Regions from separate parts of the Aliivibrio fischeri ATCC 7744 genome, predicted to be linked through region 1. Evidence: predicted binding sites of a transcription regulator. Region 1 holds the regulator's gene; the other holds the start of a gene.

What was found. Region 1 encodes CRP, which controls carbon source genes, mostly activating them, when cyclic AMP is high. Its sites were predicted from a motif close to TGTGANNNNNNTCACA; they were not measured.
Region 2: a site for CRP is predicted at 2,103-2,118, ahead of rppH (RNA pyrophosphohydrolase). Genes of this name have one in related genera too.

What each region holds. Positions count from the first base shown of each region.
Region 1 is NZ_CP092712.1:2,615,155-2,620,846, reverse strand. Features, by position in the region: gene AVFI_RS11980 (aspartate aminotransferase family protein) at 1-43, shown strand, start outside; gene astA (arginine N-succinyltransferase) at 111-1,127, shown strand; gene astD (succinylglutamate-semialdehyde dehydrogenase) at 1,140-2,597, shown strand; gene AVFI_RS11965 (DUF1338 domain-containing protein) at 2,609-3,403, shown strand; gene crp (cAMP-activated global transcriptional regulator CRP) at 3,477-4,109, opposite strand; gene AVFI_RS11955 (OsmC family protein) at 4,355-4,759, shown strand; gene hslU (HslU--HslV peptidase ATPase subunit) at 4,841-5,692, opposite strand, start outside.
Region 2 is NZ_CP092712.1:496,435-502,126, forward strand. Features, by position in the region: gene AVFI_RS02360 (sigma-54-dependent transcriptional regulator) at 1-950, shown strand, start outside; gene mutH (DNA mismatch repair endonuclease MutH) at 1,005-1,673, opposite strand; gene rppH (RNA pyrophosphohydrolase) at 2,271-2,783, shown strand; gene ptsP (phosphoenolpyruvate--protein phosphotransferase) at 2,822-5,083, shown strand; gene AVFI_RS02380 (sulfite exporter TauE/SafE family protein) at 5,083-5,692, shown strand, end outside.

The sequences.
Region 1 (5,692 bases):
TTTTGAGCGCTTAGATAAGGCGCTTGCTTCTCTAACGAAATAACGCTTTAAAGAATATTAGGCAACTCATGGTCGAGTTGCCTTTGTTTTTGGCATCGGAGGGAATATTGATGCTTGTTATCCGTCCTATTACTCAAGAAGATTATCCTGCCCTTCATCAATGTGCTGTTGAATCTGGACATGGGTTCACTTCGCTTCCTGTTAATGAAGAACAGTTAAGAAATCGTATCGATCATTCGATAGATAGCTTTCAGAAAGACGTGACAGAGCCGGGTGTTGAAGGCTACCTCATGGTTGGTCAAGATTCAGTTACTGGAGAGGTAACTGGTACAACAGGCATTGAAGCAGCTGTCGGTTTAGATTCGCCATTCTATAATTATCATATTAGTAAAGTCGTGCATTTTTCTCGTAAATTAGATGTACATAATGTCGTGAAAGTGCTGACATTTGGTAGTAATTACACAGGAAGTACCGAGATATGTACCTTATTTCTTCGTCCTGAATATCGAGAAGGATTAAATGGGCGATTGATGTCGAAAGCTCGATTTTTGATGATGGCAGAGCATCCCCATCGCTTCTCCGATACTATTTTTGCTGAAATGCGCGGTGTTTCAGATAAAGAAGGTGAATCGCCATTTTGGAAGTGGCTACAAAAGCATTTTTTCTCTATCGATTTTACTGAAGCTGATTACTTAACTGGCATTGGCTACAAAGGCTTTATCGCAGATCTTATGCCAAAACTTCCTATTTATGTCAGCTTATTAAGTAAAGAAGCTCAGGCTGTAATCGGTAAAGTTCATGATAATACAAAACCTGCTTTAAAACTTTTAGAAAATGAAGGGTTCCGTTGTCGTGGCTACGTAGATATTTTTGATGCAGGCCCAACCGTTGAATGTGATTTACGCAGTATAGAGTCAGTTCGTAATTCGTTTAAAGCCAAAGTGATTATTACAGAGCACAGCTGTTCACAACAGTATTTGATTGCAAATACGTCATTTGAAAATTTTAGAGCAACCGCAACAACGGCTGCCTACGATAAAGCCACTGATACTGTTCATTTAACACCAGAAGCAGCAGAAGCATTGCAAGTTGACGTTGATGATTACGTACGTTTATTAGCTCAATAGGGGACATAGAATATGACACATTGGATTGCAGGTGATTGGGTTTTAGGCGAAGGTGAAACGATACAATCGTTAAGCCCTTATAACAGTGAGGTAGTGTGGAAAGGCGAAAGTGCTACTGAGGCTCAGGTCGAGTCTGCTGTGAATGCTGCTCGTAATGCTTTTATTGAGTGGAAGAAATTGCCATTTGAAAATCGCCAAGCCATTGTGGAACGCTTTGCTGAGCTAGTGAAAGATAATGCGGATTCGATTGCAGAAGTAATAGCAAAAGAAACGGGTAAGCCATTTTGGGAAACCAAAACAGAAGCAGGTGCAATGGTGGGGAAGATAGCGATATCGATTCGAGCTTACCATGAAAGAACCCCCTATAGAGAGCGTGAAGCCGCAGGAAATAAAATTGTACTTAGACATCGCCCATTAGGTGTTATGGCTGTCTTTGGCCCGTATAACTTCCCTGGGCACTTACCTAACGGTCATATTGTTCCTGCGTTGCTTGCAGGAAATACGGTGGTATTAAAGCCATCGGAACAAACACCATGGACAAGTGAAGTGATCATGAAGCTTTGGCAAAAGGCTGGATTACCTAAAGGGGTCATTAATCTTGTTCAGGGGGCGCGATCAACGGGTGAGGCATTAGCAAACGCGAAAGGTATTGATGGTCTTTTATTTACAGGCAGTGCGAATACTGGTCACATCCTACACCGTCAATTTGCAGGTGATACGGGGAAAATGTTGGCTCTCGAAATGGGAGGCAATAACCCAATGGTGATATCAAAAGCATTCGGTGATTTAGATGCAACGGTATATACCATAGTGCAATCTGCATTTATTAGTGCAGGACAACGCTGTACTTGTGCTCGACGCTTGTATGTTCCTGAAGGTGAAAAGGGTGATGCTTTATTAGCACGTTTAGTTGACGTCACGAAAAATATTCATGTTGATCAACCTTTTTCTGAAACGACGCCATTTATGGGGGCACAAATATCGATTGCTGCGGCTGAATTTATCTTAAATGCTCAGAAAAAGTTACAAGCATTAGGCGGTGAATTGTTACTGGAAGCGAGAAGTTTGGGGCATGCATTTGTATCTCCAGGGATAATAGATGCAACAAATGTCGCGGAATTACCAGATGAAGAATACTTTGGCCCACTATTGCAAGTCATACGTTACACCACATTAGCGCAAGCTGTGGAGCTTGCTAATGACACTCGCTATGGATTATCTGCGGGATTAGTTTCAACCGATGACAGTGAATGGGATTATTTCGTGGAGCATATTCGAGCTGGAATTGTGAATCGAAATCGTCAATTAACAGGAGCAAGTGGTGATGCGCCATTTGGTGGGCCGGGTGCATCAGGCAACTTAAAACCAAGTGCTTATTATGCGGCAGATTATTGTGCTTATCCGATGGCATCAATGGAAGGTGATGCATGTGAGATTCCTGAGCAATTATCTCCAGGTTTAACTTTGTAGGAGTGCTGAAAATGAATAATGTAAACACACTTTTTTCATCATTATGGCAAGACTATATTACACGTTTGTCGCCATCGGCAGACCAAGTGCATCAATTGCTATCCAGTGGTGGTGATATTGTAAATGATCATATTGCCTTGCGGACGTTTAATTTGCCTAAGGTTGGTTTATCCACATTAGCCGCGCCCTTTTTAGCTATTGGGTATAAACCGTGTGATGAATATGAATTTATTGCTAAAAAATTGAAAGCACAACATTTTGAGCACCCAGATCCTAATGCACCACTTGTGTTTATCAGTGAGCTATTGGTTGAAAAATTATCTGATGATGCTCAAACCATAATTAAATCATTAGTAGAACAAGTTCCTGCTCATTATTTTGCAACTCGTGACTTTCTGTCTTCAGGTAGACCGTGGTCTTTAAGTTTTGATGAATATAAGGTGTTAGCAAAAGAGAGTGAGTATGCTTCTTGGTTAGCTGCTCATGGTTATGGAGCGAATCATTTTACCGTGTATGTTAATCAACTTGATGGTTTTGATGAAGTAGTTGATGTTAATCAGCACTTACGTAATGCTGGATTTAGTATTAATGAGGTTGGTGGAGAAGTAAAAGGCTCTCCAGAGGTTTGTTTAGAGCAATCATCTACAATGGCGGATAAAGTGATGGTTAAATTTAGTGATGGTGAGTTTGAGATCCCTGGTGGATTTTACGAATTTGCTAAACGTTATGAATTACCAAATGGTGAACTATACACAGGGTTTGTTGCGGCTTCTGCGGACAAAATCTTTGAAAGTACTGACGGGTAAAGCTGTCATCTCTAGACATAAAAAACGCAGCTATTGAGCTGCGTTTTTATTTGCTTATGGTAACGACGTTAAATTAACGAGTACCGTAAACTACAATTGTTTTGCCGTGCGCTGAAATCAGGTTTTGCTCTTCAAGCATCTTTAAGATACGGCCAACAGTTTCACGTGAACAACCAACAATTTGACCGATCTCTTGACGAGTGATCTTAATTTGCATGCCGTCTGGGTGAGTCATTGCATCAGGTTGTTTAGCAAGGTTTAGTAGCGTTTGAGCGATACGGCCTGTTACGTCTAGGAATGCTAAGTCACCTACTTTTTGGCTAGTGATTTGTAAACGAGTTGCCATTTGCGCAGAAAGACGCATTAGGATATCTGGGTTAACTTGGATAAGTTGGCGGAATTTCTTGAATGAAATTTCTGCTACTTCACAAGGGCTTTTCGCACGAACCCACGCTGAACGCTCTTGACCTTCTTCAAATAAGCCAAGCTCACCAATGAAGTCACCTTGGTTTAGGTAAGAAAGGATCATTTCTTTACCTTCTTCATCTTTGATAAGTACAGCAACAGAACCTTTTACAATGTAGTAAAGAGTTTCCGCTTTTTCACCCGCGTGAATTAGCGTGCTCTTTGAAGGGTACTTATGAATGTGACAGTGAGACAAGAACCACTCTAATGTTGGATCTGTTTGAGGTTTACCTAGAACCATACTTTATACTTCCTCTGCGTTTGCCAAGTAGGCGATGTCCATTTTAAAATAACTGAGCCAAATATCAGTTTGGCCTATACAATATGGTTATCGGAACAAGGCTGCATGTTCGTTGAGATAATTAACAAAATCATACCTTGTTTCGCAATTGATTTCTTGACTTTGATCGTATGAATTGTGCGACCAAGGGCACAGTTTCGTGAAATGGATCACGAGTTTTCCTTTTAAGTAGTAAAGAGGCTTTTATGAACGCTGAAGTTAAATGGATTGAGGGATTGTCTTTTCTAGGTCAATCTCAATCAGGTCACTCTATTGTTATGGATGGTAATGGGGGAGAAAAAGCACCAAGTCCGATGGAAATGGTCTTAATGGCTGCTGGAGGATGCAGTTCTGTTGATGTTGTTGATGGACTTAAATCGGCAAATCAAGAAGTCACAGCTTGCGTTGCTAAGCTATCTAGTGAGCGTCGTGAAACTGCACCAAAGTTGTTTACTTACATTAATATTCACTTTGAAGTAACAGGTAACAACCTAGATTCAACGGTTGTCGAGAGAGTCACTGCGGATTCATTACAGAAATATTGCTCTGTATGTTTAATGCTTGGTGAGGGCGTAAAAATGACGCACTCATGGGAAATTATCTCTGCTTAAACTTTAGAACTACAGGGTGAGTTAATATTAAAAAGCCTCGCAAGTTAACCCTTGTGAGGCTTTATTTTAAGTTATGAGAGATTACAGAATGAAGCGGCTTAGGTCTTCATCAGCAACAAGTTCACCTAGGCGTGAACTTACATATTCAGCATCAACAATTAAGCTTTCGCCATTTTTTTCAGAAGCATCATAAGAGATCTCTTCCATTAGTCGTTCCATCACTGTGTGTAGACGGCGAGCACCGATGTTTTCAGTGGTTTCATTTACTTGGAATGCGGATTCAGCAATACGACTGATGCCATCTTCAGTAAATTCAACTTTTACATTTTCGGTCGCTAATAGAGCAATGTATTGCTCAGTTAATGATGCATTAGGTTCGGTTAAAATGCGTTTGAAATCATTTGCTGTTAGCGCTTCAAGTTCAACACGGATTGGTAAACGACCTTGTAATTCAGGGATCAAGTCAGATGGTTTTGCCATTTGGAATGCACCTGAAGTGATGAATAACATATGATCGGTTTTCACCATGCCGTGTTTAGTACTAACCGTGCTGCCTTCTACTAATGGAAGTAAATCACGTTGAACACCTTCACGAGATACATCACCAGAGTGAGAGTTTGAACCTTTACAGATTTTATCAATTTCATCGATAAACACGATACCGTGGTTTTCTACATTGAAGATCGCTTGTTCTTTTAGCTCTTCAGGGTTAACCAGCTTCGCACCTTCTTCTTCTGTTAGCGCTTTAAGTGCATCAACGATTTTCATCTTGCGCTTTTTGGTTGTATTGCCGCCTGATAGGTTTTGGAACATACCTTGAAGTTGGTTTGTCATCTCTTCCATACCTGGAGGAGCCATGATTTCAACGCCAACTTGAGGTGCAGCAACATCCACTTCGATTTCTTTATCGTCTAACTTACCTTCGCGTAATTT
Region 2 (5,692 bases), 850 kb from region 1:
TAGAGCGTAAAGTATGGCCTAATATGGGTAATAAATCGGATCTAGGTATTTTAGGTGAAGCGCCTGCGGTGAAACGTTTACGAGATCAAATTCGCCGTGTTGCTCCAACAGATGTTTCTATTCTTATTTCTGGTGAAAGCGGTGTAGGTAAAGATGCGGTAGCAAAAGCAGTTCATGAATCATCAGGCCGTAATAAAGGTCCATTTGTTTCATTAAATTGTGGTTCGTTATCTGAAAGCAAGATTGAGCAGGAGCTGTTTGGTTCTCATTCTTCGTCACCGGAAGAATCAAAATTATTCCAAGCCAATGGTGGTACATTATTTTTAAATGATATTAATGATTTGCCAGCTAGTCAGCAGCAGCATTTATTACGATTCCTACAAGAAGGTAATATTGAGACTGAAAAAGGTTTTGTTGATTTAGATGTTCGTGTAATTGTTGCAAGCCACATTGATTTAGAAAAAGCGATTGAAGAAGGCAGCTTTAAAGAAGAGTTGTATTATCGTTTAAATGTATTACGTATTCATGTTCCGTCTTTAAAAGAGAGAAGTTCAGATATCTCGGTTTTAGCAGAGCATTTCTTACAGCGTTATGCAAAAGAATACAATACACAAGCAAGAACGTTCCCTGAAGAAGCATTACAAACCATGCTACATTATCAATGGCCAGGTAATGTTCGTGAATTGGTAAACCAAGTGAAACGTGCTGTATTACTTGCCGATAGCATGACAATTGATCTTGAACATTTAGATTTACCACAACGCAGTGAAACTAAACGTAGTTTACGTGTTATCCGTGAAAACTCTGAGCGAGATGCATTATTGATGGTATTAGAATCTCATGATGGTCAAGTATCTTCAGCGGCAAAAGAGCTGGGTGTTTCACGAGCAACTATGTATCGTTTATTGAATAAACATAATTTAATTTCAGAGCCGAGAAGCTATAGCTAACCGAGCTTTTGATTGAAAAAATAGGCTTACCTTGAATTAGGTAGGCCTATTTTTTTAGCTGAAGAATGAAGTTAATATAGAATGAGTAAATTGAGTTTTTAAATAAAAACCGCGAGGTAGCGTTTTTATCGGTTGCCCATTTTCACCATAAGCCTCAGTTAATGCTTGGCTGTTTGCTGCTTTAGGTCTTAATTGAAGAACTTCGCCATGTTTTGCTGTAATTGACTCAACCTTACCGAGCACAATTAAATCCATTAACTCTTCCCAATCTTGTTTTAATTGTTGTTCTTCTTCTAAAGAAGGTTGCCATAAAACTGGATATCCAACATGACGATCCCCTACAGGGATCTCTCTTTCTCCTTCTACAGGGATCCATAAAACATGAGCAAGCTTATGACGAACATGCGATTCTTCCCATTGTAAGCTATGAACGCCTGTTAATGGGGCAACACAAACAAAGGTGGTTTCTAATGGTTTGCCAGTATAGCTGATTGGAATGGTTTTTAATTCGACTCCAAGATCAATGAAATCAGGTAGAGGTTTACTACCTGCTGAAGCGCCTAAATGCCATTCTAATAATTGACCAACCCAGCCTTTATCTCGCTTTAAGTTTTCAGGTACAGGTATGTTTGCTTGCTCTGCCAACTCAGATAGCGTATAGCCTGCAATGCTTTCTGATCGCTGTAATAATTCATCAATAGTATTTGGTGGTGGTAAGCTCATAAAGACTCTTCAACATGATTGAACGAATAGATTATCATATTATCAACATTATTTTTTGACCTAATTTGGATCTTAGTAAGTTATCCACAATAGTGTATATATTTTATTCATCTCTTATTTTTCTGGATCCATATACAGTGCTTTAATTTTGAATAACTCATTGACTTTTAGCTCTTATACTTAATCAGATAGCCTTAATTGTGGGTAATTAGCTTGTTGGTGGATCTTTAACCGATCTGTGTTTATATTATCCAACCACTTTTTCAGAGAAAAGATCAAAGTAAAGATCCTGAATTTAACTTGTTGGTTTTATTGTTTTTTATGTATTTACTGTCTCTGTTTTTATTTTGTATTGAAAGAGCTAACTTTTATCGTTTGTGATTTATTTTTAGCTTCTGCACAAAGTTATACACAGAAAAGGTGAATAAATGTGGCTTATATCTCATTGTTGTGTTGATAAGTTAAGCAGTGATTAAAAGTTATTCAGAAAATCAGGTTATTTTGGTAAAACGTGACAAGAAAGCGTGATCCTGTTTGCTCAAAGAGCCGATCTGTGAAAAAATCAGAGTCAATATAAGTTTATGATGAGGTCATCCAGTGATAGATGGCGATGGTTTCCGCCCGAACGTCGGGATAGTGATATGTAATAGCCATGGTCAAGTATTCTGGGCGAAGCGATACGGACAGCATTCGTGGCAATTTCCGCAAGGTGGTATTGATGATGGAGAGACTCCAGAACAAGCCATGTACCGTGAATTATACGAAGAAGTAGGTCTGACAAAAAATGATGTTCGTATTTTAGCAAGCAGCCGTCATTGGCTACGATATAAATTACCGAAACGTCTAGTTAGATGGGACTCTAAACCTGTCTGTATCGGACAAAAACAAAAATGGTTTTTGTTACGCTTAGAATGTGATGAATCCAAGGTTAATATGCAAAGAGATCGCTCGCCTGAATTTGATGGTTGGCGATGGGTAAGCTACTGGTACCCTGTAAGACAAGTGGTTTCATTTAAGCGTGATGTTTACCGTCGAGCACTAAAAGAGTTCGCGGTGATCGCTATGCCGTTTAAGGAACGAAAATTTAAAAGGAAAGGTAAAAAAGGTTAAGCGGTCGATACCTTATATAACCTTAAGGATTGGCAAGCATGCTTACTCAACTCAGGGATATAGTTGATCACGTAGCTAAAGCGGAGTCTCTTGATGATGCTTTAGCGTTGCTCGTGAAAAATACTCGTAACTCTATGCATACAGAGTGTTGCTCAGTCTATTTGATGAGTAATGATAACCTGCGCTTAGAATTAATGGCGACAGAAGGATTAAAAGCGAAACCCAAGACCGTTTCATTAGGTATTGATGAAGGTTTAGTTGGATTGGTTGCACGCAGTTGTGAGCCGCTAAACTTAGCTAATGCTTCTGTACACCCTTCATATAAATACATTCCTAGTATTGCCGAATATAAGTTTAATTCCTTTCTGGCAACCCCGATTATTTACCGACGTCAAAACCTTGGTGTACTTGTTGTACAGCAAAAGGAAAAACGTCAGTTTACTGAAGTTGAAGAATCCTTTTTAGTCACCTTATCTGCGCAACTTGCAGTTGTACTTGCTCATGCTAAAGCTCATGAAAGTTGGTCGATTCAATTACAACCTCAATCGATTGAACAAAAGCAATTCAAAGGTATCTCTGCATCAAATGGTGTCGCTATTGCACCTTTGTGGTTTGATGATGCGCAACCCAGAATAGAATCCATTCTACCAAGTTCATGCCTTGATATAGAGCAAGAGCAAGATCGTTTAGGTACTGCGGTTGAGTTAGCTTTAAAGGATTTCCGCCGAGCTAAAAAACGGTTTGAACAAGAGCTAAATACCGAGACGTTGGCTATTTTTGATCTTTTCACTCACTTATTAAATGATCCTATGTTGAAGGGGGATCTGAAAAAACAGATCAACCAAGGTGATTCTGCTGAGTGGGCATTGCGTCAAGTTATTGAGTCATATGCAGGGCGTTTTGAAAAAATGAGTGATTCATACCTCAGTGAACGAGCGAATGATGTTCGTGAGCTAGGGCAGAGATTACTTTATTTTTTAAATTATGAAGGTAAGTTAGAGCTGGATTTAGCTCATCCCGTGATTTTAGTTACGACTCAGCTGACCGCTTCTATGTTAGCGAGTGTTCCTCAAGATAAATTAAAAGCCGTTATTTCGCTTGAAGGTGCGGCAAACTCTCACGCAGCCATTTTATCAAGAGCACTTGGTATCCCTGCCATTATGGGGGTGGAGTTTAACCCAACTCACTATCATCAAAAATTAGCGATTGTTGATGGCTATAGTGGCGCTTTATATATCAAGCCGACAGAAGCGCTAATTCAAGAATATACAGAACTACAAAATGAGGAGTTAGCCCTTTCTGAATTAATCACTCAGGATCTTGATAAACCTACATTTACACGTGATGAGCATCAAATGAAAATTTATTTGAATGCTGGGTTAAGTGCCGACACGAGTATTGCTGTTAATCAGGGTGTTGATGGCGTTGGGTTGTATCGAACTGAAATTCCTTTTTTATTGCAACAGCGATTCCCATCGGAAGAAGAGCAATATCTACAATACAAAACTATTTTAGAAACGTATCCGAAAAAGCCTGTGATTATGAGGACGTTAGATATCGGTGGTGATAAGCCATTACCGTATCTGCCTATTGAAGAAGAAAATCCATTTTTAGGTTGGCGTGGTATTCGCTTTACTTTAGATCATCCTGATATCTTTCTTTTGCAATTAAAAGCGATGGTAAGAGCAAACATAGGTAATGGTAATTTATCCATTATGTTACCTATGATTTCAGGCTTACCCGAATTAAAGCAAGCAAGAAAGCTTATTAATCAAGCTTATGAAGAAGTGCTTGGTGAATCTGAAGGGGATTTTTCGCAACCTCGTATAGGTATGATGATAGAAGTGCCTTCTATGCTCTATTTGTTACCGAGAGTTGTTGGATTAGTGGATTTTATTTCTGTAGGTACTAATGACTTAACTCAATACCTTTTAGCTGTAGATCGAAATAATGCACGAGTTTCACATGTCTATGAATCTTATCATCCCGCCGTGTTACTCGCGTTAAAGCAAATAATTGATACGGCAAATCAATATAAATTACCTGTTAGTGTTTGTGGGGAGCTTGCGGGGGATCCAATTGGTTGCCTGTTACTGCTTGGTTTGGGCTATCAAAGTTTAAGTATGAATACCTCTAACGTAGCCAAAGTAAAATACATTATTAGGCAGGTATCGCAGCAAGAAGTTGAACAATTAGTTGCGACTCTTTTACATCACGATGATGCAGAGCAAATTTTAACTGATATGATTAGCTTCTTTGAAGAGAAAGAACTCTCAGGGTTTATTCGAGCAGGCAGGTAATGACAGTGGATTTTGGTTCGCTTTTTGTTTTATATCTTTTGCTAGGTAGTCTCGTTGGCGTAATGGCTGGATTACTTGGAATTGGTGGTGGTTTGTTAGTTGTTCCCGCTTTATTGTGGTTATTACCTCAAGCAGGAATCGATAGTTCAATCGTAATGCAAATGGCATTAGGTACTTCACTTGCAACGATTATTTTAACTTCAACGTCATCTGCGTTGAACCATTTACGTTTAGGTAATGTCGAAGTAGCACTTATCCGTAGTTTGGCTCCTGGAGTTATTGCTGGTGGCTTTCTTGGTAGCTACGTTGCAGAATTAATTCCAAGCCAATATTTACCAAAAGTATTTGGCGTTATTGTACTTCTGCTTGCTTTACAAATGTTATTAGCGCTTAAGTTTACAGCAACCAGAACTATGCCATCTCCGCTTAAAATTGCCGCTTCTGGTGGGGTTATTGGTGTTGTATCAAGCTTAGCTGGAATTGGTGGTGGTTCATTAACGGTACCTTATTTAAGTTTTCATGGCGTAGAAATGAGAAAAGCCATTGGTAGTTCTTCTTTGTGCGGAACCTTGATAGCACTTGCTGGCATGATAGGTTTTATTCTTCATG